3 regions of the Sphingomonas sp. BL2 genome follow, and region 2 is predicted to be linked to each of the others. Evidence: riboswitches for the same ligand, from Rfam matches in the RefSeq annotation. Region 2 holds a riboswitch; each other region holds the start of a gene.
What was found. A riboswitch is a leader RNA that binds a small molecule or an ion and turns the genes downstream of it on or off. The one in region 2 is predicted to bind cobalamin.
Positions count from the first base shown of each region.

Region 1: it holds a riboswitch for cobalamin, as region 2 does, so the genes downstream of both, cobW (cobalamin biosynthesis protein CobW) here and AC1ME3_RS06925 (TonB-dependent receptor) in region 2, are expected to answer to the same signal.
Region 3: it holds a riboswitch for cobalamin, as region 2 does, so the genes downstream of both, AC1ME3_RS02710 (TonB-dependent receptor plug domain-containing protein) here and AC1ME3_RS06925 (TonB-dependent receptor) in region 2, are expected to answer to the same signal.

Region 1 is NZ_CM155261.1:3,209,758-3,217,607, reverse strand. Features, by position in the region: gene AC1ME3_RS14960 (HoxN/HupN/NixA family nickel/cobalt transporter) at 1-995, shown strand, start outside; cobalamin riboswitch at 1,226-1,438, shown strand; gene cobW (cobalamin biosynthesis protein CobW) at 1,539-2,576, shown strand; gene cobN (cobaltochelatase subunit CobN) at 2,585-5,830, shown strand; gene cobG (precorrin-3B synthase) at 5,827-6,972, shown strand; gene AC1ME3_RS14940 (precorrin-8X methylmutase) at 6,973-7,602, shown strand; gene cobI (precorrin-2 C(20)-methyltransferase) at 7,599-7,850, shown strand, end outside.
Region 2 is NZ_CM155261.1:1,483,904-1,488,921, reverse strand. Features, by position in the region: gene AC1ME3_RS06935 (DNA-packaging protein) at 1-1,229, opposite strand, end outside; gene AC1ME3_RS06930 (hypothetical protein) at 1,219-1,953, opposite strand; cobalamin riboswitch at 2,278-2,517, shown strand; gene AC1ME3_RS06925 (TonB-dependent receptor) at 2,687-4,873, shown strand.
Region 3 is NZ_CM155261.1:607,402-615,251, reverse strand. Features, by position in the region: gene AC1ME3_RS02740 (L-dopachrome tautomerase-related protein) at 1-516, opposite strand, end outside; gene AC1ME3_RS02735 (hypothetical protein) at 727-1,188, shown strand; gene msrB (peptide-methionine (R)-S-oxide reductase MsrB) at 1,248-1,697, opposite strand; gene budC (meso-2,3-butanediol dehydrogenase) at 1,714-2,475, opposite strand; gene AC1ME3_RS02720 (DUF4126 domain-containing protein) at 2,637-3,101, shown strand; gene AC1ME3_RS02715 (TonB-dependent receptor) at 3,150-5,213, shown strand; cobalamin riboswitch at 5,536-5,751, shown strand; gene AC1ME3_RS02710 (TonB-dependent receptor plug domain-containing protein) at 5,868-7,766, shown strand; gene AC1ME3_RS02705 (ABC transporter substrate-binding protein) at 7,763-7,850, shown strand, end outside.

The sequences.
Region 1 (7,850 bases), 1.7 Mb from region 2:
GCTGGATGTTTGCAGGCCTGATCGCGGCCAACATCGCCGCATGGTGCTGGGCGTTCTCGCTGTTCCACGCGCAACCGCTGATGCTGGGCACCGCGCTGCTCGCCTGGGGCCTCGGGCTGCGCCACGCGGTCGATGCGGATCACATCGCGGCAATCGACAATGTGACGCGCAAGCTGATGCAGGACGGCCAGCGCCCGATCGCGGTCGGCTTCTGGTTCGCGATCGGCCATTCGGGGATCGTGCTCATCGCCGCCGTCGCGATCGCACTGACCGCCAATGCGCTGTCGCAGTTCGAGGCATTCAAGCAGGTCGGCGGGGTGGTCGCGACCGTCATTTCCGCCGTGTTCCTGTTCACGATTGCGGCGATGAACCTGATCATCCTGCGCTCGGTGTGGCGCACCTTCGGCCATGTCCGCGGCGGCGGCACCTATGTCGAGGAGGACCTCGACCTCCTCCTCGGCAACCGCGGGCTGCTCGCACGTCTGTTCCGCCCGATGTTCCGGCTGGTCACGCGGAGCTGGCACATGGCGCCACTCGGCTTCCTGTTTGGCCTCGGTTTCGACACGGCAACGGAGGTCGCGATCCTCGGCCTCTCAGCAAGCCAGGCCGCCGACGGTCTCTCGATCGGTGTCGTCCTAGTCCTCCCCGTGCTGTTCGCGACCGGCATGGCGCTGGTCGACACGGCGGACGGCGTCGTCATGCTTGGTGCCTATGAATGGGCGTTCGTGAAGCCGATCCGCAAGCTCTACTATAACATTACCATCACGCTGATCTCCGCGATCGTCGCGATCGCGATCGGCGGGATCGAGACGCTGGCGCTGCTCGGATCGAAGCTCGGCTTCACCGGCGGCATATGGGATGTCGCAACGGCGCTCGGCGAGAACTTCAACGGCCTTGGCTTCGCGATCATCGGCCTGTTCGTGCTCTGCTGGGTGCTGAGCTTCGCGATCTACCGCTGGAAACGATTCGACGAGATCGAAGTCGTGCACGGATAGGCTAGCTCTTCCGTTCCCCAAGCTCGACGCGCTCTCGATCCTCCCCCGCCAGGGGGAGGTGGCGCGAAGCGACGGAGGGGGAGGACGGCGATCACGTTTGTTCCGTGTCCGCCCCCTCCGTCACCTCCGGTGCCACCTCCCCCTGGCGGGGGAGGATCGAAAACTACCGATATGCGAATTGGCACGCTCTCGGAATTACTCTAACCAACCCTCGAGGCTCGGTTTCACCGAACCTCACAGATCGCGCCGGTGCCCTTCGGGGCTTGAATGGGAATGCGGTGCGGGAGTTCCTCCCAATGCCGCGGCTGTCCCTGCAACTGTAAGCGGTGAGCGAGACGCACACGCCCTTCACGAGAAGGGCAGCCACTGGGTGAAAACCTGGGAAGGCGTACGTCGAGCCTCGACCCGCGAGCCAGGAGACCTGCCAGCGCAACGGTCGCTCTTGCTACGATCCAGGGGATGGTCGCGGCACGGTACTCCGTCTGAGCGACGAACGCGTGCGGCCCTATGGTCGTGCGTGCGTGTGCTCGCAGGAGAATACCAATGCCCGATCTTTCAAAGGTCCCCGTCACGATCGTCACCGGCTTTCTCGGAGCCGGGAAGACCACGCTCATCAGCCACCTGATCCGCAACGCCGGCGGTCGTCGTCTCGCCGTCGTCGTCAACGAGTTCGGCACGCTCGGCATCGACGGCGACATCCTGAAGGGCTGCGCGATCCCCGATTGCCCGGCCGAGAACGTGATCGAGCTGGCGAACGGCTGCATCTGCTGCACGGTAGCCGACGACTTCATTCCGACCGTCGAGGCGCTCCTCGCGCTCGACCCGCGCCCCGATCACATCCTGATCGAGACGTCCGGGCTCGCATTGCCCAAGCCGCTGCTGAAGGCGTTCGACTGGCCCGCGATCCGTTCGCGCATCACCGTCGACGGCGTCATCGCGCTCGCCGATGCCGAGGCGGTCGCCGCGGGGCGGTTCGCGCCTGACGTCGCCGCGCTAGACGCCCAGCGCGCCGCCGACCCGAGCGTCGATCACGAGACGCCTTTGTCGGAAGTGTTCGAGGACCAGCTCGCCTGCGCCGATCTCGTCCTGCTCACCAAGGTCGATCTCGCCGGCCCCGAAGGCGTCGCCAAGGCACGCGCCGTCATCACCGCGGAGTCCGCACGGCCGCTCCCGGTGATCGACCTGACCGACGGCATCATCGATCCCCGCGTGATCCTCGGCCTGAACGCCGCGGCCGAAGACGACATCGCCAGCCGCCCCTCGCATCACGACGGCGAGGACGATCACGAGCATGACGACTTCGACAGCGTCGTCGTCGAGCTTGGCGAGATCGCCGACCCCGCCGACCTGACCGCGAAGATCGAGGCGCTCGCCCGCGGCGCCGACATCCTCCGCGTGAAGGGCTACGCCGCCGTCACCGGCAAGCCCATGCGCCTGCTCGTCCAGGCTGTCGGCGCGCGCGTCCGTACGCAATACGACCGCCCTTGGCGTGCCGACGAACCGCGCCGCACGCAACTCGTGGTCATCGCCGAGCACGACCGGATCGACGAGGCCCGCATCAAGGCCGCGCTGGACGACTGAGGCCCACGATGCACGTCGTCTTCCGCGAGACCCACGGGCTGGAGGAAAGCGCGGTCCCGCAGGACCTCGCCCAATCCCCCGCGGACCTCGTCGTCCTGTCCTTCTCCGACGGTGACCTCGGCGCGTTCGCCGCGGGCTGGAAACGTGCGGATGCGGCCGGAAGCCGGCTGCCGTCGCTACGCCTCGCCAACCTGACCGCGCTCCAGCATCCGCTGTCGGTCGACACCTATGTCGAGCAGACGCTGGCGGGCGCGAAGGGCATCCTCATCCGGCTGATCGGCGGGCGGTCGTATTGGAGCTACGGCCTGCAACAGGTCGAGAACCTCGCGCGGGAGCAGGGCATCGCGCTCGCCGTCCTCGCAGCAGACGGTCGCATCGACAGCCGCCTCGACGCCGCCTCGACGATCCCGCTCTCGACGCTCCGCCGTTTGGCGCATCTCTGCGACACCGGCGGCGCCGTCGCGGCGCAAGCGGCACTGGCGCAGTTCGCGCTCGCCGCGGGCATTTACGCCGGCCCGGTCACCGGCGTCCGCGCGATCGCCGACGTCGGCGGCTGGCAGCCGAATGACGGCGTGACGTGCCCAGCCGCATTCGCGCTCAACGCGAAACGCCCCCGCGTCCTGATCGTCTTCTACCGCTCGTACCTGACCGCTGCGGACCTCCACCCGATCGAAGCGGTTCACGTCGAGCTTACCGCGCGAGGCTTCGACGTCATCGGCCTCTTCGCGCCCTCGCTGAAAGCCCCCGACGCAGCCGGCTGGCTGAGCCGCTGGGCCACAGCGTTAAGGCCTGCCGCGATCGTCAACGCCACCGCCTTCTCCGCACGAGGCACCGCCGAGACCACGCCGCTCGACGGTGCCAACGTTCCGGTCTTCCAGATCGCGCTAGCCACCTCCGACCGCGCGGCTTGGATCGGCGCGACCCGAGGCCTGTCGCCCGCCGACCTTGCCATGCACGTCGTCCTTCCAGAAGTGGACGGCCGCCTCTTCGCCGGCGTCGCCAGCTTCAAGGAAGCCGCCGCGCGCGACGGCGACCTGGAATACACCCGCCGCGAACACCGCGCCGACCCAGCCCGCATCACCGCCATCGCCGCGAGGATCGAAGCGTGGACGACCCTCTCGAGCAAACCGGTAGCCGACCACCGCATCGCGATCGTCCTCTCGACCTACCCCGGCAAGGCGTACCAGATGGCGCACGCCGTCGGCCTCGACGCGCTAGCCTCCACGCAAGCGATCCTCGCGGACCTCATCGAGGCCGGCTACGCGATCACCCCTGACGCAACTGATCTAGCTACCTCACGCATTCACTGGCCGCTCGCCGAGTACCGCAAAGCCCTCGCGCACCTTCCCGAAACCCTGCGGAAAGACCTTCAGGAAACCTGGGGCGAACCGACCGAAGATTTCGCTTTCACCGCGATCGACCACGGCGGCGCGCTCGTCGCCCTCCAACCCGAACGCGGCCGCACCAATCAACGCGCCGAGGAATATCACGACCTCTCGCGCTGCCCCTGCCACGCCTATGTCGCCTTCTACCTGTGGCTCCGCACGCGCGGCACCGACGCGCTGGTCCATGTCGGGGCGCATGGCACGCTCGAATGGCTCCCCGGCAAGTCGGTTGCGCTGTCCGATGCCTGCTGGCCCGAGGCTCTGACCGGCGCGATGCCCGTCATCTACCCGTTCATCGTCAACGACCCCGGCGAAGCAGCCCAAGCCAAACGCCGCATCGGCGCGGTCACGCTCGGCCATGTCCCGCCACCGCTCGAACGCACGCGCACCGGCGCCGGCCTCGGCCGCCTCGAAGCGCTGCTCGACGAATTCTCCAACGCCGACGGACTCGATCCCGCGCGCCGCGATCGCCTGCAACGCGACATCCGCGACGAAGCCACCGCCACCGGTCTCGCCGCTACGCTGGGCCTCGACGACGCGCAATCCCAAGCCGACGCGATCACCCGCATCGACACGTTCGTCTGCGACGTGAAGGAGAGCCAGTACGGTGACGGCCTCCACATCTACGGCCGCGGCGAACACGGCGCCGGCGAACGCGCCGGTCTCCTGTCGGCCCTCCAAGGCAAACGCGTCGCGTCCGGCCCCTCCGGCTCCCCGTGGCGAGGCCGCGCCGACGTCCTCCCGACCGGCCGCAACCTCTACACCACCGATCCTCGCGCGGTCCCCTCCCGCGCCGCCCATACCCAAGGCATGAAGCTCGCCGACGAACTCGTCCGCCGCCACCTACAGGACCACGGCGACTACCCGCGCAACCTCGTGGTCGACCTATGGGCCTCCGCCACCATGCGGACCGCGGGCGAAGAGTTCGCGATGGCACTCCACCTGCTCGGCGCGGAACCGGTGTGGGACATGCAATCCGACCGCGTGACGGGCGTCGAGATCCTCCCGCTCGCCAACTTCGACCGCCCCCGCATCGACGTCACCCTGCGCGTATCCGGCCTGTTCCGCGACGCCTTCCCGACACTCTGCACGATGTTCGGCCAGACCGTTCGAGCCCTAGGCGCACGCGACGAACCGGCCGATTGGAACCCGTTCGTCGGCAAGCCAGCCACCGCGCGCGTCTACGGTCCCGAACCCGGCCGCTACGGCCTCAGCATGGGCGACGCGGCCGAGACCTACACGCCGGAAGCGCGCCTGACCGCCGGCCAAGCTTGGCTGTCCGCCTCCAGCCACGCGCTCGACGCCGATGGGGAAGGGGGCCAGGACAGCTTCGACCCCGCCGGCATCCGCGACCGCGTCGCCGCCGCCGATGCCTTCGTCCACGTCCAGGACCTGCCCGAAACCGACCTCCTCCTCGCCGCGGACTACGCCGCGCACGAAGCCGGTTTCGCCGCCGCACAGGCGGTCGCGGGGGGCAGCGCCACGCTCTACCATCTCGACGCACGCGATCCGAACCAGGCCAAGGCCCGCCCGCTCAACGAGGAGATCGCCCGCGTCGTCCACGCCCGCGCGGCACACCCCGCCTGGGTCGACGGCATGATGCGCCACGGTTTTCGCGGTGGCGCGGAGATCGCCGCCACGCTCGATCACCTCGGCGCCTTCGCGCATCTCGCCAGCGCAGTCCGTCCCGAACTGATCGACCTCTATTACGACGCCACGCTGGGCCGCGACGACGTCCACGCCTTCCTCGCCGAAGCCAACCCCGGCGCGCTCGCGGCGATGCAGGCGCGTTTTGCAGCCCTGCACGCCGCCGACCTCTGGCCGACCCGCCGCAACTCGATCCTCGCAGCGCTGGACCTGCCGGCATGAGCGCATTTGTCGTGCAAGGCTGGTGCCCCGACGCATGGCGCCCGATGATGGCGGGCGACGGCCTGCTGGTCCGCATCCGCCCACCGCTCGGTCGCCTGACGCGTGAGCAAACGCTCGGCCTGTGCGACACGGCGGCGACGCACGGCAACGGCCTGATCGACCTGACCAGCCGCGCGAACCTCCAGATCCGCGGCGTCCGCGAGGATAGCTGGCGTCCATTGATCGACACGCTGCTCGATCTCGGCCTCATCGATCCCGATCCGATCCGGGAAGCGCGCGCGAACATCCTCGTCGCGCCGGAATGGCGGACGGGCGACGACACCCACCGCATCGCCGAACACTTGCGCGCGCGTCTGGCGGACCTGCCCGAACTCCCCGGCAAGGTCGGCTTCGCGATCGACGCTGGCGTAGCGCCGGTGTTGCAAGACGCCCCCGCCGACTTCCGCATCGAGCGCGCTGCATCTGGAACGCTTATCCTCCGCGGCGACGGCCGGACCCTTGGCACGCCAGTATCGCCCGGCACCGAAGTCGACCGGTTGATCGCACTCGCGCACTGGTTCGTCGACAGCGGCGGCATCGCCAGTGGCCGCATGGTACGCCACAGCGCCATACTGCCGGATTGGGCAGCCCCAACAACCCATCCTGCCGCAAGCGCGCCACCGCTTCACGTCGGACAGCATTCCCTCGGACTCGCACTAGGCCTCCCATTCGGTCGGATCACAGCGAGCGCGCTGGCACGCTACGTCGACACCGAGCGAGCAATTAAAGCGATCCGCATTACCCCTTGGCATATCGCGATCTGCGAAGCCGACGCGGCGCTTCTAATTGAACCCGACCCGGTCGATTTCATCACCGACCCCGCCTCGCCAACGCTTCACGCGGACGCCTGCGTCGGCGCACCAGCCTGTCCGCAGGGCAGTGTCGAGACGCGCGCGCTCGCCCGACGCCTGGCGCCGCACATCGCCGGCCGCCTCCACGTCTCCGGCTGCGCCAAGGGATGCGCGCACGCCGCCCCCGCCGACGTCACGCTCACCGGTCGCGAAGGCCGCTACGACCTCGCGTTCGACGCGCGTGCCGGCGCACCACCCTCCCGCGCAGGCCTCGACGTCGCGCAGATCCTCGTCCAGTTCGGAGCCGCCTGAATGCCTTACGCCTATGAAACCGACGGCGCGGCGATCTACCGCCAGTCCTTCGCGATGATCCGCGCCGAAGCCGATCTCGCCCGCTTCTCGCCCGAGGAGGAGCCCGTCGCGGTCCGCATGATCCACGCCGCCGGGCTCGTCGGCCTAGCCCAGCACATCCGCTTCACGCCGACGTTCGCAGTCGAGGCGCGTCGCGCGCTTCAAGCCGGCGCCCCGATCCTGTGCGACGCCCGCATGGTCACCGAAGGCATTACCCGCGCCAGATTGCCCGCCGACAACCGCATCGTCTGCACGCTCCACGCCCCGGAAACGCCCGAACTCGCGCGGACGATGGGCAATACCAGATCCGCCGCCGCACTCGAACTCTGGCGCCCGCATCTCGCCAGCGCCGTCGTCGCGATCGGCAATGCGCCGACCGCATTGTTCCACCTCCTGAATATGCTCGAAGACCCCGATTGCCCGCGTCCCGCGGCGATCATCGGTTGCCCGGTCGGCTTCGTCGGCGCAGTCGAATCCAAGGCGGCGCTGTGGACCGACCAGCCCGTGCCTTGCGTCGTCGTCGAGGGCCGGATGGGCGGCAGCGCGATCACCGTCGCCGCGATCAACGCGCTAGCGAGCGGCACCGAATGACACCCGTACGAACTGGGGGCACGATCCACGGCGTCGGCTTGGGCCCCGGCGCGCAGGACCTGATGAGCGTCCGCTCGGACCGCCTCGTCCGCGGCGCGCGCCACATCGCGTATTTCCGCAAGGCCGGACGTCCCGGCCAGGCCCGAAAGATCGTCGACGGTATGCTCCGCGACGACGTGATCGAATTCCCGATGGAATACCCCGTCACCACTGAGATCCCGGTCTCGGACTCGCGCTACAACGACTGC
Region 2 (5,018 bases):
TCAGCCCGCGCCACCTTCCCCAGCGAAGCATGCACCAGCTTCACCGGCATCGCGCGATCAGCGCCAGAAAGAACACTCCCCACCATAGTCCCCCCCTGGTTAGCCTCCGCGATCACCCGGTCCGCCCCATGCCGCGCCGCGCACTCCGCCACCGCCCGAGCCCACCCCTCGGGACTAGCCCCGGACACGCTGGCGTCCTCCAGCACATACGCAAACCCGTTATCCCCGAGCGCCACCACCACGATCCCGCAAGCATCCCCAGGCCCCCCGGACACACTCCCGGCGGGAGGATCCACCCCAACGACAACCCGCACGACGGCCGGTGCAAAAGCCACCCGCCGAGACTCCACCAGCTCCCGCGTCCACAACGCGCCGACAACATCCTCGATCAGCTCACCATCCAGCTCCTGCCGCCCCAACCGCGTCCCCGCATAGGACGCGGTCATCGACTCCACGAAACTCGCCGGCAGATGCACGTTATCCCGCGTCCGCCCCTGCGACCGCACCACCCCCGGCAGCGCCAATATCCGCCGCAACAACGCCACCGGCCGCGGCGTCGTCGTCACCACGATCCGCGGCAGCGTCCCCAGCCGAAGCCCCATCATCAGGTTATCCCACGTCGCCTTCCCGTTGCGCCACTTGGCGACCTCGTCGCACCACGCCACGTGATGCTCCGGCCCGCGCAACCCCTCCGGCGCCTCCGCCGAATACGCCGACGCCAACGCCCCATTGGCAAACCGCAGCTCCCCCAGCCCAGCCCGCCACACCGGGTCCTCGTCATCGCGCGCGACGGCGAGCAGCCCGCTCTCCCCCTCGATCATCACCCGCCGCACATCGTCGATGGTCGCCCCCACCAGCGCGATCCGGGCGTCGGGATTGTCCCGCGCGACCTGGCTGACCCACTCCGCCCCGGCCCGCGTCTTGCCGAACCCGCGCCCGGCCAAAATCACCCAGATCCGCCAGTCGTCCGCCGCGATCCGATCACCGATGCGCCGACCGTCGAGGCACTGCCCCGGATGCGCCCAGACGGACCAGCGATCGTTCAGCTCATGCTGCTCGGCCGGGGTCAGCGTCCCGACCAGCCGCGCCCGCCGCGCCGCCGGCAACGCCGCCAGCTCGGCGATCACATCCCGGCTATCCCCCGCATCGCCTTCACCCCCCACGCCGTCCTCCCCCACGCCGTCCGAACCCCCGCCAGGCGTGCCCGCACCAGACCGGTCATCGCTCATGCCGAACGTCCTTCTCAGGAGGCTTCGCAGGGGGCTTCTCAGGGGGCTTCTCAGGAGGCGCCACCGGAGAAGACCCGTCATCATCCGACGGTGCCCCCAGCACGATCACCGCGACCGGCGGCGCCAGCCGTTTCGCCAGCGCATCCAGCTTCTTCGCGATCGAGGCATTGGTCTGTTCGGGCGACGCCCGCCGATGCCGCGTCTTCTGGCGCTTGCCGCCCTCAGCCTGCGCCGCGCGATACCGGCCCAGCATCGCCAGCGCGACCTGCACCGCCTGCATGCCTGCCAGCCGCACGACTCCGGTATCGGGTCCCGTCCCCAGCCCCGCCTCCACCCCAGCATCGAGCGCCACATCGCCCTCACCGCCAGTCCCCGCCCCAGCCGCCGCCTCGCGCGTCTCCTCCCCCCAGTCGCCGCTCAACCCCGCGATCGCCGCCGCCAGCAACGCCTCCTCGAGCCGGTCATAGCCACCAGCCAGCGCCGCCGCCCAAGACGCGGCGAAGACCGGGTCGCGCAGCCGCAACGCATACGCACCGCTCAACGCCAGCCCGACACTCGCCGCCGCCGCCCTGACGTTGCACGTCGTCCCCAGCGCCCGCAGGAATTCCGCCCGCCGCGGCTTGGTCCATCCGTCGTACCGCAGCGCCCGCCTCTGGATCCCCCGGTTCCTGCTCCCGTTCACGATCGTCCCGCGCCGCCCGTCCGCCAAAGCACCCGTGCCCACGCCGGCACTATCTCCCACCTTCCGAAAGCCCATCATACCGCGCCCCCGCTACCTCATGAACAAACCCGCCAGAACGCAACGAGGGCCGGCAACGCCCGAGGCTCCCACCCCGACCGTCCCGGCCCCTCGTCTCCGCAGCCAAGCCACCCAGCCCAACCCGCAATTCTTCAGCGTTCTTGTTATGTACCGAACGAGCGTGACGATGTCAAGCTGTTTTAACCTATATGGTTCACCCCGCGCGGTCCGCGACGGTTCCCCGTGGCGATTGCCCGCAGCCGTCGATCCGGATACACCCTTCCCGTCGACCAGCTCCATCGGAGCAGGTCGACATGATCGCGTCGGTGTCCCGAGAGGGACTTAAAAGGGAACGCGGTGAGGATGGTTCGCCGTTCGAAGCCGAGGCTGTCCCTGCAACTGTAAGCGGCGAGCGCGATGCATATCGCTCCTTTCTCGAACGAAAGGGGCAGCCACTGGGCCAGGCGTGATGTCACGCACGGCCTGGGAAGGCCGTGCATCGTGTGACGACCCGTGAGCCAGGAGACCTGCCGGCGTCTGGTCGCTCTTGCCTGGCCCAGGGGGTGGCCGCGGCACGGTACTCCGTCGAGCGACGACGTGTGCGGTGAGGACCGCACGGGCATGCGTGTCGGTCGCGATGGCGTCCGGCTGGCGCGGATGCCGGCCGTTCGCGGGAGGTCCTTGCCGGGTTCGCTAGACGCTCCGGGGAATTACCGTAATGCCATTCCTGACATCTCGCCTCGCACTTGCGGGGGCTTTGCTGTCGCCTGCGTTCGCGACACCGACCGGCGCACAATCCGCGCCGCCCGCCAGCACAACCGCCAACACCGAAGACATACTGGTCGTCGGCCAGCACGCGAAGGACACGCTGACCACGGTCAACACGACTGGCAGCCGCCTCGGCCTCACCCCGCTCGAGACCCCCGCGACGATCTCGGTGATCGATGGCGATACGATCCGCGCGCGCGGCGACATGTCCGTGATCGACGCGGAGAGCCGCGCACCGGGCATCAGCAACGCTGGCAACCCCGGCAATGGCGGCACCGCGCTCGCCGCCCGCGGCTTCAGCGGCCAGGGTTCGGTGCTCCAGCTCATCGACGGCGTGCGGTTGTTCCCGTCGGCGGGCACGATCACCTTCCCGACCGATCCGTGGATGGTCGAGCGCATCGACATCCTCAACGGTCCCGCCTCCGTGCTGTACGGCCAGGGCGCGCTGGGGGGCGCGGTGAACGTCCTGATGCGCAAACCGGATACGCAGCACACCGAGGTCGAAGGCGAGATCGGCTATGGTTCGCAGGACAGTTTTCACGTCGCGGCCGGCGCTGGGGGGCCGATCACCGACCGCCTCGCCTACCGCATCGACGGCAGCTACCGACGATCGGACGGCTATGTCGATCGCGGCCAGTCGCGCAGCTATGCGCTCTCCGCCACGCTACGCTGGGCGCCGACCGACACGCTCGTCGTCACCGCCCGTGACGACTACGGCAACCAGAACCCGATGCGCTATTTCGGTACGCCGCTGATCGACGGCCGGCTCGACGACGCCAATCGGGAGCGCAACTACAACACGCGCGACGGCTACATCCGCTACCGCGACAACCGCTCGACGGTGCAGGTCGACTGGACGCCCAGCGATACGCTCACGCTTAGCAACCAGGCGTATCGCCTGACGTCCAAGCGTTCCTGGCTCAACCTCGAAAGCTATTGCTGGATCGCTGCGGATGGTTTCTGTCCCAACGGGTATAACGCCGATGCGGGCACGCCAGGGCGCATCTTCCGCACCGACATGACCGGTATCGTCCACGACCAGACGCAATGGGGCGATCAGGCCAGCCTCACGCTCAAGACCCCGATCGCGGACGGCATCGACAATGATTTCGTCGCGGGCTTCGACGTCAACCTCATCAAGCTGACCTATTCGCACAATTTCGGTTCGGACCCTCAAATCTCCGAGGTCGATCCCTTCGCCTTCGATCCCGGCCTGATCGTCGACACGCAGGGGATCGCGCCGCGCTATCGCACGCGCACCGACGAATACGCGCTCTTCGCGGAGGATCGCCTGAAGCTCGGGACGCACCTCTCGATCGTCGGCGGGATACGTTACGAGCGCGACAAGGTACGACGCTGGACGATCGACTATCCCAGCGGCGTCTCCACCGAGACGTTCGCGCTCGACAAGCGGCTGCACAACGTGACCTGGCGCGTCGGGAGCGTCTATCAGCCGATCCCGACCGTCTCGCTGTACGCGCAATATGCGACGGGCGTGGACCCGCTCGGCACGCTGACCACCTATTCGACCGGGCAGGTGCAGTTCAGCAACGCGGTCGGCGACCAGGTCGAGGTCGGCGCGAAGGCGGTGTTCCTCGACGGCCACGGCACCGCGACGCTGGCCGCCTACCGCGTCGTCAAGAAACGCCTCCTGGCGCAACAGACCGCGACCAGCCCGATCGAGCAGGTCGGACAGCGATCGGCCAAGGGGATCGAGGCGGCGGTGGCGCTCGACCTGCCCTACGGTATCGGGATCGACGCCAACGGCAGCATCCTCGACGCGACGTTCGACGACTTCATCTCCGGCGGCACCAGCTTCAACGGCAACACGCCGCCCGACGTGCCCGAGACGCTCGCCAATCTCTGGCTGCGCTGGAACGCGACACGTGCACTTCAGGCACGCGCCGGGCTGCGCTACGTCGGCCGCCGCTATTCGGACAATGCCAACGGCTTCCGCGTCCCCAGCTACACCACGGTGGACGCGACGCTTTCCTACGCCGCAACGCCGCAGCTCGCAGTCGACATCCACGCCTACAACCTGTTCGACACGACCTACGCGCTCAACACCTACAACAACCAGCAATGGGTCCTCGGCCGCCCCCGCGCGATCGACATCGCACTCCGCTTCGGCTTCTAGACCCATCGACGACCGGCACCGGGCGAGTTCGCCCGGTGCCGGCTCGGTCTTCGACGCCGCCGACGGCGCGCAATCGGGTATTCGGCTACCTGATGATCATGGAGTGTATTCGACAACCCATTATCCCGCCACGCAGGGTACGAGC
Region 3 (7,850 bases), 880 kb from region 2:
CCAGTTGACCCAGTGGATGTGCGCAAAGCCCTTGTGGTCGTCGCGAACGGCCTGCGCACCACGCGCGGTGGCCATGAACCAGTGGTACCATTGGCGCTGCGCCTGCTCGAACGGCGGCGTCGGCATGCCGCCGAGACGGGGCGGGGTGGCGAGCATCGCCATCCGCTCGACGCGATCGGGCCAGCCGACCGCGAGCGCCTCCGCAGTGTTCGAGCCCCAATCATGCCCGGCGACCATGAATGTCTCGATCCCGAGCGCGTCCATCAACGCGATCATGTCCATCGCCAAGATCGCGCTGTTGCCGGTGCGCGGTGCATCGCGCACGAACCGGGTTTCGCCGAAGCCGCGCAAGGTCGGCACGATGGTCCGCAATCCGGCTGCATTGAGCGCGGGGACGACGTCGTCCCAGGTCGATGCGTCGTCGGGCCAGCCGTGGATCAGCAGGACCGGCTGACCGTCGCGCGGCCCGGTATCGGCATAGGCGAGTTCGAGATCGTCGGTGGTCTGGATCGGCATGATGGTCCTCGGTGGATCAGGCGTCGGGCTCGTGGTGGAAGCTCACGGTGGAGCGGGCCGACGCGAAAGGGTCCTGGTATCGAAACAGTCTCGGGAGGCTGCTGTTCCGGCGGCTAAGCCAATGATTCGCAAAGGCGATCGGGCGGCGCGACGTGGTGGGCCGATTTGCGATCCGCGCGTTGTGGACGGCAGAACTTCAAGAGCACGACGATGGATTCACGACGTATGGCCGGTGCGGTCGCAGGTGGCCTGGTAGCCGGGCTGGGCATTACCGCGCTGCTGATGGCGGGCGAGCGCAAGAGCGGCGAACCGTCCGAGATCGTCACGCTCGAACGCAAGACGGCTGAGAAGCTCGGCATCGACATGCCCGCCGCGGCCGCCCTGCCGTCGTTACGCGAGCAGACCGTAACGCAGGGCGGTCACCTGTTGCTGTCTGCGGCGGCGGGTGCGGTCTACGCCGCGACTGTCGACGAGGAAGCGTCGGTCGTTGGATCGGGCCTGGTGTTCGGCGCGGCGTTCTATGCGGCGATGCATTGGATCACGGGGCCGTTGCTTGGCGTAAAACCGCCGGAGTGGCAGGCCGATGCGAAGACGATCGGCATGCACAGCGTGAACCACGCGGTGTTCGGGCTGATCACGGCGCTGGGTGCGAAGCTCGCGACCCGGCGCTGAAGAGAAGTCTCGTCAAGACGTGACGGTGTGTCCGTGCGGCACACCGTCACGCGCCATCGTCAGCCTGCCGCGTCGACCTGCGGCAGGTAAGCGGCATACCCGTTGGCTTCCATCTCGGCGCGCGGGACGAACCGCAGCGACGCCGAGTTGATGCAGTAGCGCAGGCCGCCCTTGTCCTGCGGGCCATCCTCGAACACGTGGCCGAGATGGCTGTCGGCACCCGCCGAACGGATCTCGGTGCGGACCATGCCGTGGCTGCGATCGTGTAGCTCGGCAACGTGCTCGGGCGTGATCGGCTTGGTGAAGCTCGGCCAGCCGCAATGCGAATCGAACTTGTCGGCGGACGCGAACAGCGGCTCGCCAGAGACGATGTCGACGTACAGACCGGGTTCGCGCGTGTTGAGATACTCGCCGGTGCCGGGCCGCTCGGTGCCGCTCTGCTGCGTGACGTGGAACTGCTCGGGGGTGAGCTTGGCGATCGCCTCGTCGGTTTTCTTATAGTCGGTCATGGTGATCCTCTTGCGCTCAGGAGAGCGCTGGTTGGCCGTTCGAGGCGGACAGGCCGCCGTCGACCGGCAGGTTGACCCCGGTTATATAGTGCGCGTCGGCGCTAGCCAAAAACGCGATGGCGCCGGCGATGTCTTCGGGCTGTGCGCCGCGTGCCATTGGGATGCGTTCCTCGAACTTCGCGATCAGGTCGGGCTGGTCCTTCATGCCCGCGGTCAGCGCGGTGTAGGTCAGCGACGGGTTGACCGCGTTGACACGGACGCCGTGCTTCGCCTCGTCCATCGCGAGCGCGCGGGTGAAGTTGGTCACCGCGCCCTTGGCGGCGCAGTAGAAGCTGTGGTTCCAGTCGCCGCCGAGGCCCGATACCGACGAGACGTTGACGATGCAGCCCTTGTTCGCGCGCAGCGTGGCGATCGCGGCGCGGCTCATGTGGACGACGCCGTAGAGGTCGGTTTCGATGACCTTGGTGAATTGGGAGAGGTCGCCCTCGTCGAGCTTGCCGAGATGGTCGACACCGGCGTCGTTGACGAGCACGTCGATGCGGCCGAACTTGTCGTTCGCATGCGCTACCAGCGCCTCGCAAGCGGCCATGTCGGAGACGTCGGTTTCGAGCGTTTCGACGGTCGTGCCGTCGAGGCTGGCCGCGACCTTCGCGAGGCCGTCCGCGTCCTTGTCGCCGAGTACCAGCGTCGCGCCCTCCGCGGCGAAACGACGCGCGGCACCTTCGCCGATGCCGGAGGCGGCACCGGTGATCACCACGATCTTGTCATCGAATCTCATCGATCTGTGTCCTGAAGCTTTGGGGGGATACCGCGATGAACGACCGACATGCGTCCGGGTTTCCGTGCTGAATCAAGGAGATCGCCCGTTCTCCCCAACGGCGGACCCTGGCCGGTCTCGCGTGCGTTGATGCGCTCGAACCTGCTTTCCCGGAGATCATCATGCTCGCATCCTTCCTGATGGGCCTTGTCGGTGGCCAGCGCGCGATGACGCCGCTCGCCGCAGTCGCCATCGCCGCCGCTCGTGACGAACTGCCCGCCGACCATGGTGCGCCGAAGCTGCTGTCGCATCCCGTCGTCGCGGCGGGTGCGCTGGCACTCGCGATCGGCGAGATGGCGGGGGACAAGCAGAAGACCGCGCCCGACCGGATCGTCGCGATCGGTCTGGCCGCGCGGTTCGTCACGTCAGCGATCGCGGGCGCGTCGCTCGTCCCGCGGCGGCAGCGGTGGATCGGCGCCGCGGTCGGTGGACTGACGGCGGTCGCGGCGTCCTATCCCGGCTGGCGTGCGCGGATGGCGGCGATGTCGCAGTACGGCCAGACGCCGACGGGGTTCGTCGAGGATGCGGTGGTTCTTGGCGGCGCGGCGGCGATTGTGCGCAACGCGGCGAAGCTCGGCGCGGCCTGACGTCGGAGGCGTATTCCGGGCGGGCGGAAAAGCTGCCATGCGGCGGCGATGATCCGTATCTCGCTCTCTACGCTCGCCTTCGTGTTGATTTCGTCCGGTGGCGCGGTCGCGCAGACGACCGTCGCGCCTGGCGACCAGCCGGCTGACATCGTCGTCACCGGGCGCGGGCTAGCCGATGCGCCCGGCGATCGTGCGTACGACGTCGTCACGATCGATCGCGCACGGATCCAGGCGAACGCGAGCAATCGGCTGGAGAGCGTGCTGGCCGACGTCGCGGGGCTCCAGCAGTTCCGCCGGTCGGATTCGCGCAGTGCCAACCCGACTAGCCAAGGCATTTCGCTGCGCGGGATCGGCGGCAATGCGTCGAGCCGCGCGCTGCTGATCTTCGACGGTGTGCCGCAGGCGGATCCGTTCGGCGGCTGGGTCGCGTTCCCTGCCTATGCGACGGGGCGGCTCGGGCGCATCCGTGTGACGCGCGGCGGCGGTAGCGGGTATCAGGGGCCGGGTGCGCTGGCCGGGACGGTCGAGCTCGAGAGTGCGACGCCGGACCGGGCGGCGCCTTTCCAGGGCAGTGTCGCGTATGGCAGCCGGGATTCGGTCGATGCTCAGGGGTCGGCTGCACTGGTGCGCGGGTCGGGGTTTGCGACCCTGTCCGGCGCTTACGCGCGGGGGGATGGCTTCACCCCGACCGTCGAGGAGAGCCGGGGGATCGTCGATCGCGCCGCGCCGTACGAGCAGGCGTCGGGGGCGTTGCGGACCGTGGTCGGGATCGGTGCGAAGACCGAATTACAGATGAATGCGAGCGCGTTCACCGATCGGCGCGACCGGGGCAGCGACTTCACCGACAACAAGAGCGAAGGCGCGGATGCGAGCGTCCGGCTCGTCGGGCGCGGGCGCTGGGGCTATTCAGCGCTGGCATATCTGCAGACCCGGGCGTTCGCGAGCAGCTTCAACAGCATCAGTGCCGCGCGGACGACCGCGATCCAATCGTTGAATCAGTATAATACGCCCGCGACCGGGCTTGGCGGACGGATCGAGATCGCGCCGCCGCTGGGCGAGAGCATTACGCTCCGTCTGGGCGCGGATGTTCGCGATGTCAGCGGCAAGACGCAGGAGCTGTACACGTTCGTCAACGCAGCGCCGACGCGGCGGCGCGAGGCCGGCGGGCGCACGACGACGACGGGTGTGTTCGCGGATGGGAGTCTTCTCGCGGGCGACTTCACGTTCAGCCTGGGTGGCCGGGTCGACTGGTGGTCGATCGACGGTGGCTATCTGTCCGAACGGCCGCTGGCGGGCGGCGCTGCGTTGACCAATCTGCGCTATGCCGATCGCGATGGCAGCGAGACGACCGGCCGGGCGGGCGTAGCGTATCAGCCGGTCGAGGCGATCACGTTGCGCGCGGCCGGGTATCGCGGGTGGCGCCTGCCGACGCTCAACGAGCTGTATCGGCCATTCCGCGTCGGCAACGATGCGACCGCGGCGAACGCACTGCTGTCGCCGGAGCGGCTGACCGGGGTCGAGGGCGGGGTGACGCTGACGCCTGCGCCGGGCGTGAGCATTGCCGCGACCTATTTCTACAACCGGCTGAAGGATGCGGTGGCGAACGTCACGACGACCAATCCGCCGCAGGTGTTGCCGGGTGTCACCACCTACCGTGTTCGCCAGAACCTCGACGCGATCCGCGCGCATGGGTTCGAGCTGGATGCGGCGTATCGACCCGGTCCGATTGGCGTGCAGGCGTCGTGGTCGCATACGAATTCGACGGTCGAGGGTTCGGGGATCACGGCTGCGCTGGACGGCTTGCGACCGGCGCAGACCCCGCGCGATCAGGTATCGGGGACGGTCGACTGGCGGCGCGACGCGGCGGCGCTGTCGCTGACGGTGCGGCATATCGGCCAGCAGTTCGATGACGACCAGAATACGCGGGTGCTCGATCCGGCGACCACGCTGGATGCGTATGCGGCGCTGCCGATCCTGCGATCGCTGGTGGCTGAACTGCGCGGAGAGAATCTGTTCAATGAGCGCGTCGAGGCAGGGATCAGCGGCGCGAACATTGTCGAGCGCGCCATGCCGAGGACGATCTGGGTCGGGCTGCGATACGGGCTTCGGTAAGAGTCAATCCGCCCGCAGCCAGGGAAAGAAAGACAGCATGTTTCCCCGCGAAGGCGGGGACCCAGACTGGGCTCCCGCCTTCGCGGGAGAACAAGGAAGGGAAAGCGACGTCCCGACTAACACGCCACCTCCCCGGCGGAGGCCGGGGCCTAGTTGGCGAGGTCGCAGTAACGACGGACCACGCGCAGTTAGCGACGTTTCCCAACTGGGCCCCGGCCTCCGCCGGGGAGGTGCGATGGGCTGTGCCAACCCTACCTCAGCGCGCGCTATCGCGGGTCGATGCTCCTTATCCCCCGCGTTGACCCGTGTCTGGCGCACGACTAATGCCACCCCCGTGAAGGGTTCCCGGCAACGGGATCAAAAGGGAAGTCGGTGCGCGGCCGGGTCGTCACGATCCAAATCCGCAAGACCGGCGCTGTACCCGCAACTGTGACCGGATAGCGGCCACCCCTAATATGCCACTGGGTCTCGACCTGGGAAGGCGGGGTGGGCGCGGCGACCCGGAAGCCAGGAGACCTGCCCCTCACGGTCGATCCACTGCGCGGGCGGGTGTCCGGCGCGGACGAGTGCTCCGGTCTTGCCGGGTTTCCTCGAGCGAGAGACGTCTGGCCGCCCGGCGAATGGTCGCTGGCGGTTCTGGTTAGGACGCAGCCGATGACGAAATTCTTCCTTCTCCTGAGTGCCGCGGCGATCGCATCGCCCGCCTATGCGCAGGACATTCCCGACGCCGACGCCCCCGAAATCGTCGTCACCGCGACCCGCGCGGCGCAACCGCTGAGCGAGATCGGCCAAGCCGTGACCGTGATCGACCGCGCCGAGATTGAGCGCCGCCAGACCACCATCGTCTCCGACCTGCTCGCGACCACGCCCGGCGTCACTGTCACGCGCAACGGCACAGTCGGCGCACTGACCAGCGTCCGCATCCGCGGTGCCGAGGCGGACCAAACGCTCGTCGTGATCGACGGCGTGCGCGTCAACGATCCGTCGTCGACCGGCGGCGGATTCAACTTCGGCAACCTCCTGTCGAGCTCGGTCGAGCGGATCGAAATCTTGCGCGGCCCGAACTCTGTGCCGTGGGGCAGCCAGGCGATCGGCGGCGTCGTCAACATCATCACCGCCGCGCCGACCGAAGGCGTGCAGGCGCGCGCCAACGCCGAATATGGCTATGCCGACAGCGTGTTCGCGAGCGCGGGCGTGTCGGGCAAGTCGGGGCCGGTGTCCGGATCGCTGACCGGCGGATATCTGCGCACCGATGGCATCTCGTCCGCGGCCAGCGGCACCGAGCGCGACGGCTATCGCCAATATGGCACGACCGGGCGGGTCGGCGTCGAGTTCGCGCCGGGCATCGGCCTCGACCTGCGCGGCTATTTTGCCGACAGCAAGGTCGACATCGACGACGGTTTCGACCCGAAGACGTTCGTGGTCGCGGACAGCCTTGCCTACGGCACCACGCAGGAGCTGTACGGCTATGCTGGCCTACATGCGAACCTCGCCGATGGCCGGTTCAACAACCGCGTGGCGTTCACGATCGCCGATATCAACCGCGACAATTACTCGCAGCCCGGCGGGGATGTGACGTTTCTCGGCCGCGGCCGCAGCGAACGCTACGAGTATCAGGGCGACTTCCGTCCGCTCGACCAGATGCGCGTCGTCGCCGGCGTCGAGCGCGAGAACAGCCGCTTTAACGACGGCTTCACCTTCGCGCATACCGGCATCACCAGCGTCTACGGTCAGCTGATCGTCAAGCCGCTCTCCATCCTCACGATCACGGGCGGCGTCCGCAACGACGACCATGACGATTTCGGCAGCCACACGACGTTTGGCGCGAACGCTGCACTGGCGTTGCGCACCGGCACCACCGTCCGCGCGAGCTATGGCGAGGGCTTCAAGGCACCGACCTTGTACCAGCTCTTCTCCGAATACGGGAACCGTGGCCTCGCTCCAGAGACCGCGCGCAATTTCGATATCGGCGTCGAACAGGCGTTCCTCGGCAACCGGGTCCGCACAGGCGTCACCTATTTCAATCGCCGCACGCGCAACCAGATCGACTTCCGCGATTGCAGCCCGACCGAGCTGGAGACGCCCAATTCGATCTGCGCCAAGCGCCCGTTCGGCGTCTACGACAACGTCGCGCGGGCCGAAGCGGACGGCGTCGAATTCACGCTCGCGCTGCGCCCGGTCGACGCGCTGACGCTGACCGCAAACTACAGCTATATCGATACGGAGAACCGCTCTATCGGGGACAATTTCGGCAATGATCTCGCGCGCCGCCCCAAGCAGACCGCGAGCGTCGACGCCGATTACCGGTTCGCGTTCGGCCTCTCCGTTGGCGGCACCGTGACGATGGTCGGCGACAGCTTCGACGAGGCGAGCAATACCACGCGTCTCGACGGCTATGCGCTGGCCGGCGTGCGTGCGGAACTGCCGATCGGGGAGCGGTTCGCGGTCTATGGCCGCATCGATAACCTGACCGACTCGCGGTACGAGACGATTGCGGGCTACGGCAATTACGGCCGCGCGGCCTATGGCGGCGTGCGGTTGCGGCTGAAGTGAGGCGTGGGGCGATCCTCCTCGCGCTCCTGCTCGGGGGCTGCGCAAAACCCCCTGGCGCGGGAGTAGGCGGGGGGATCGTCTCGA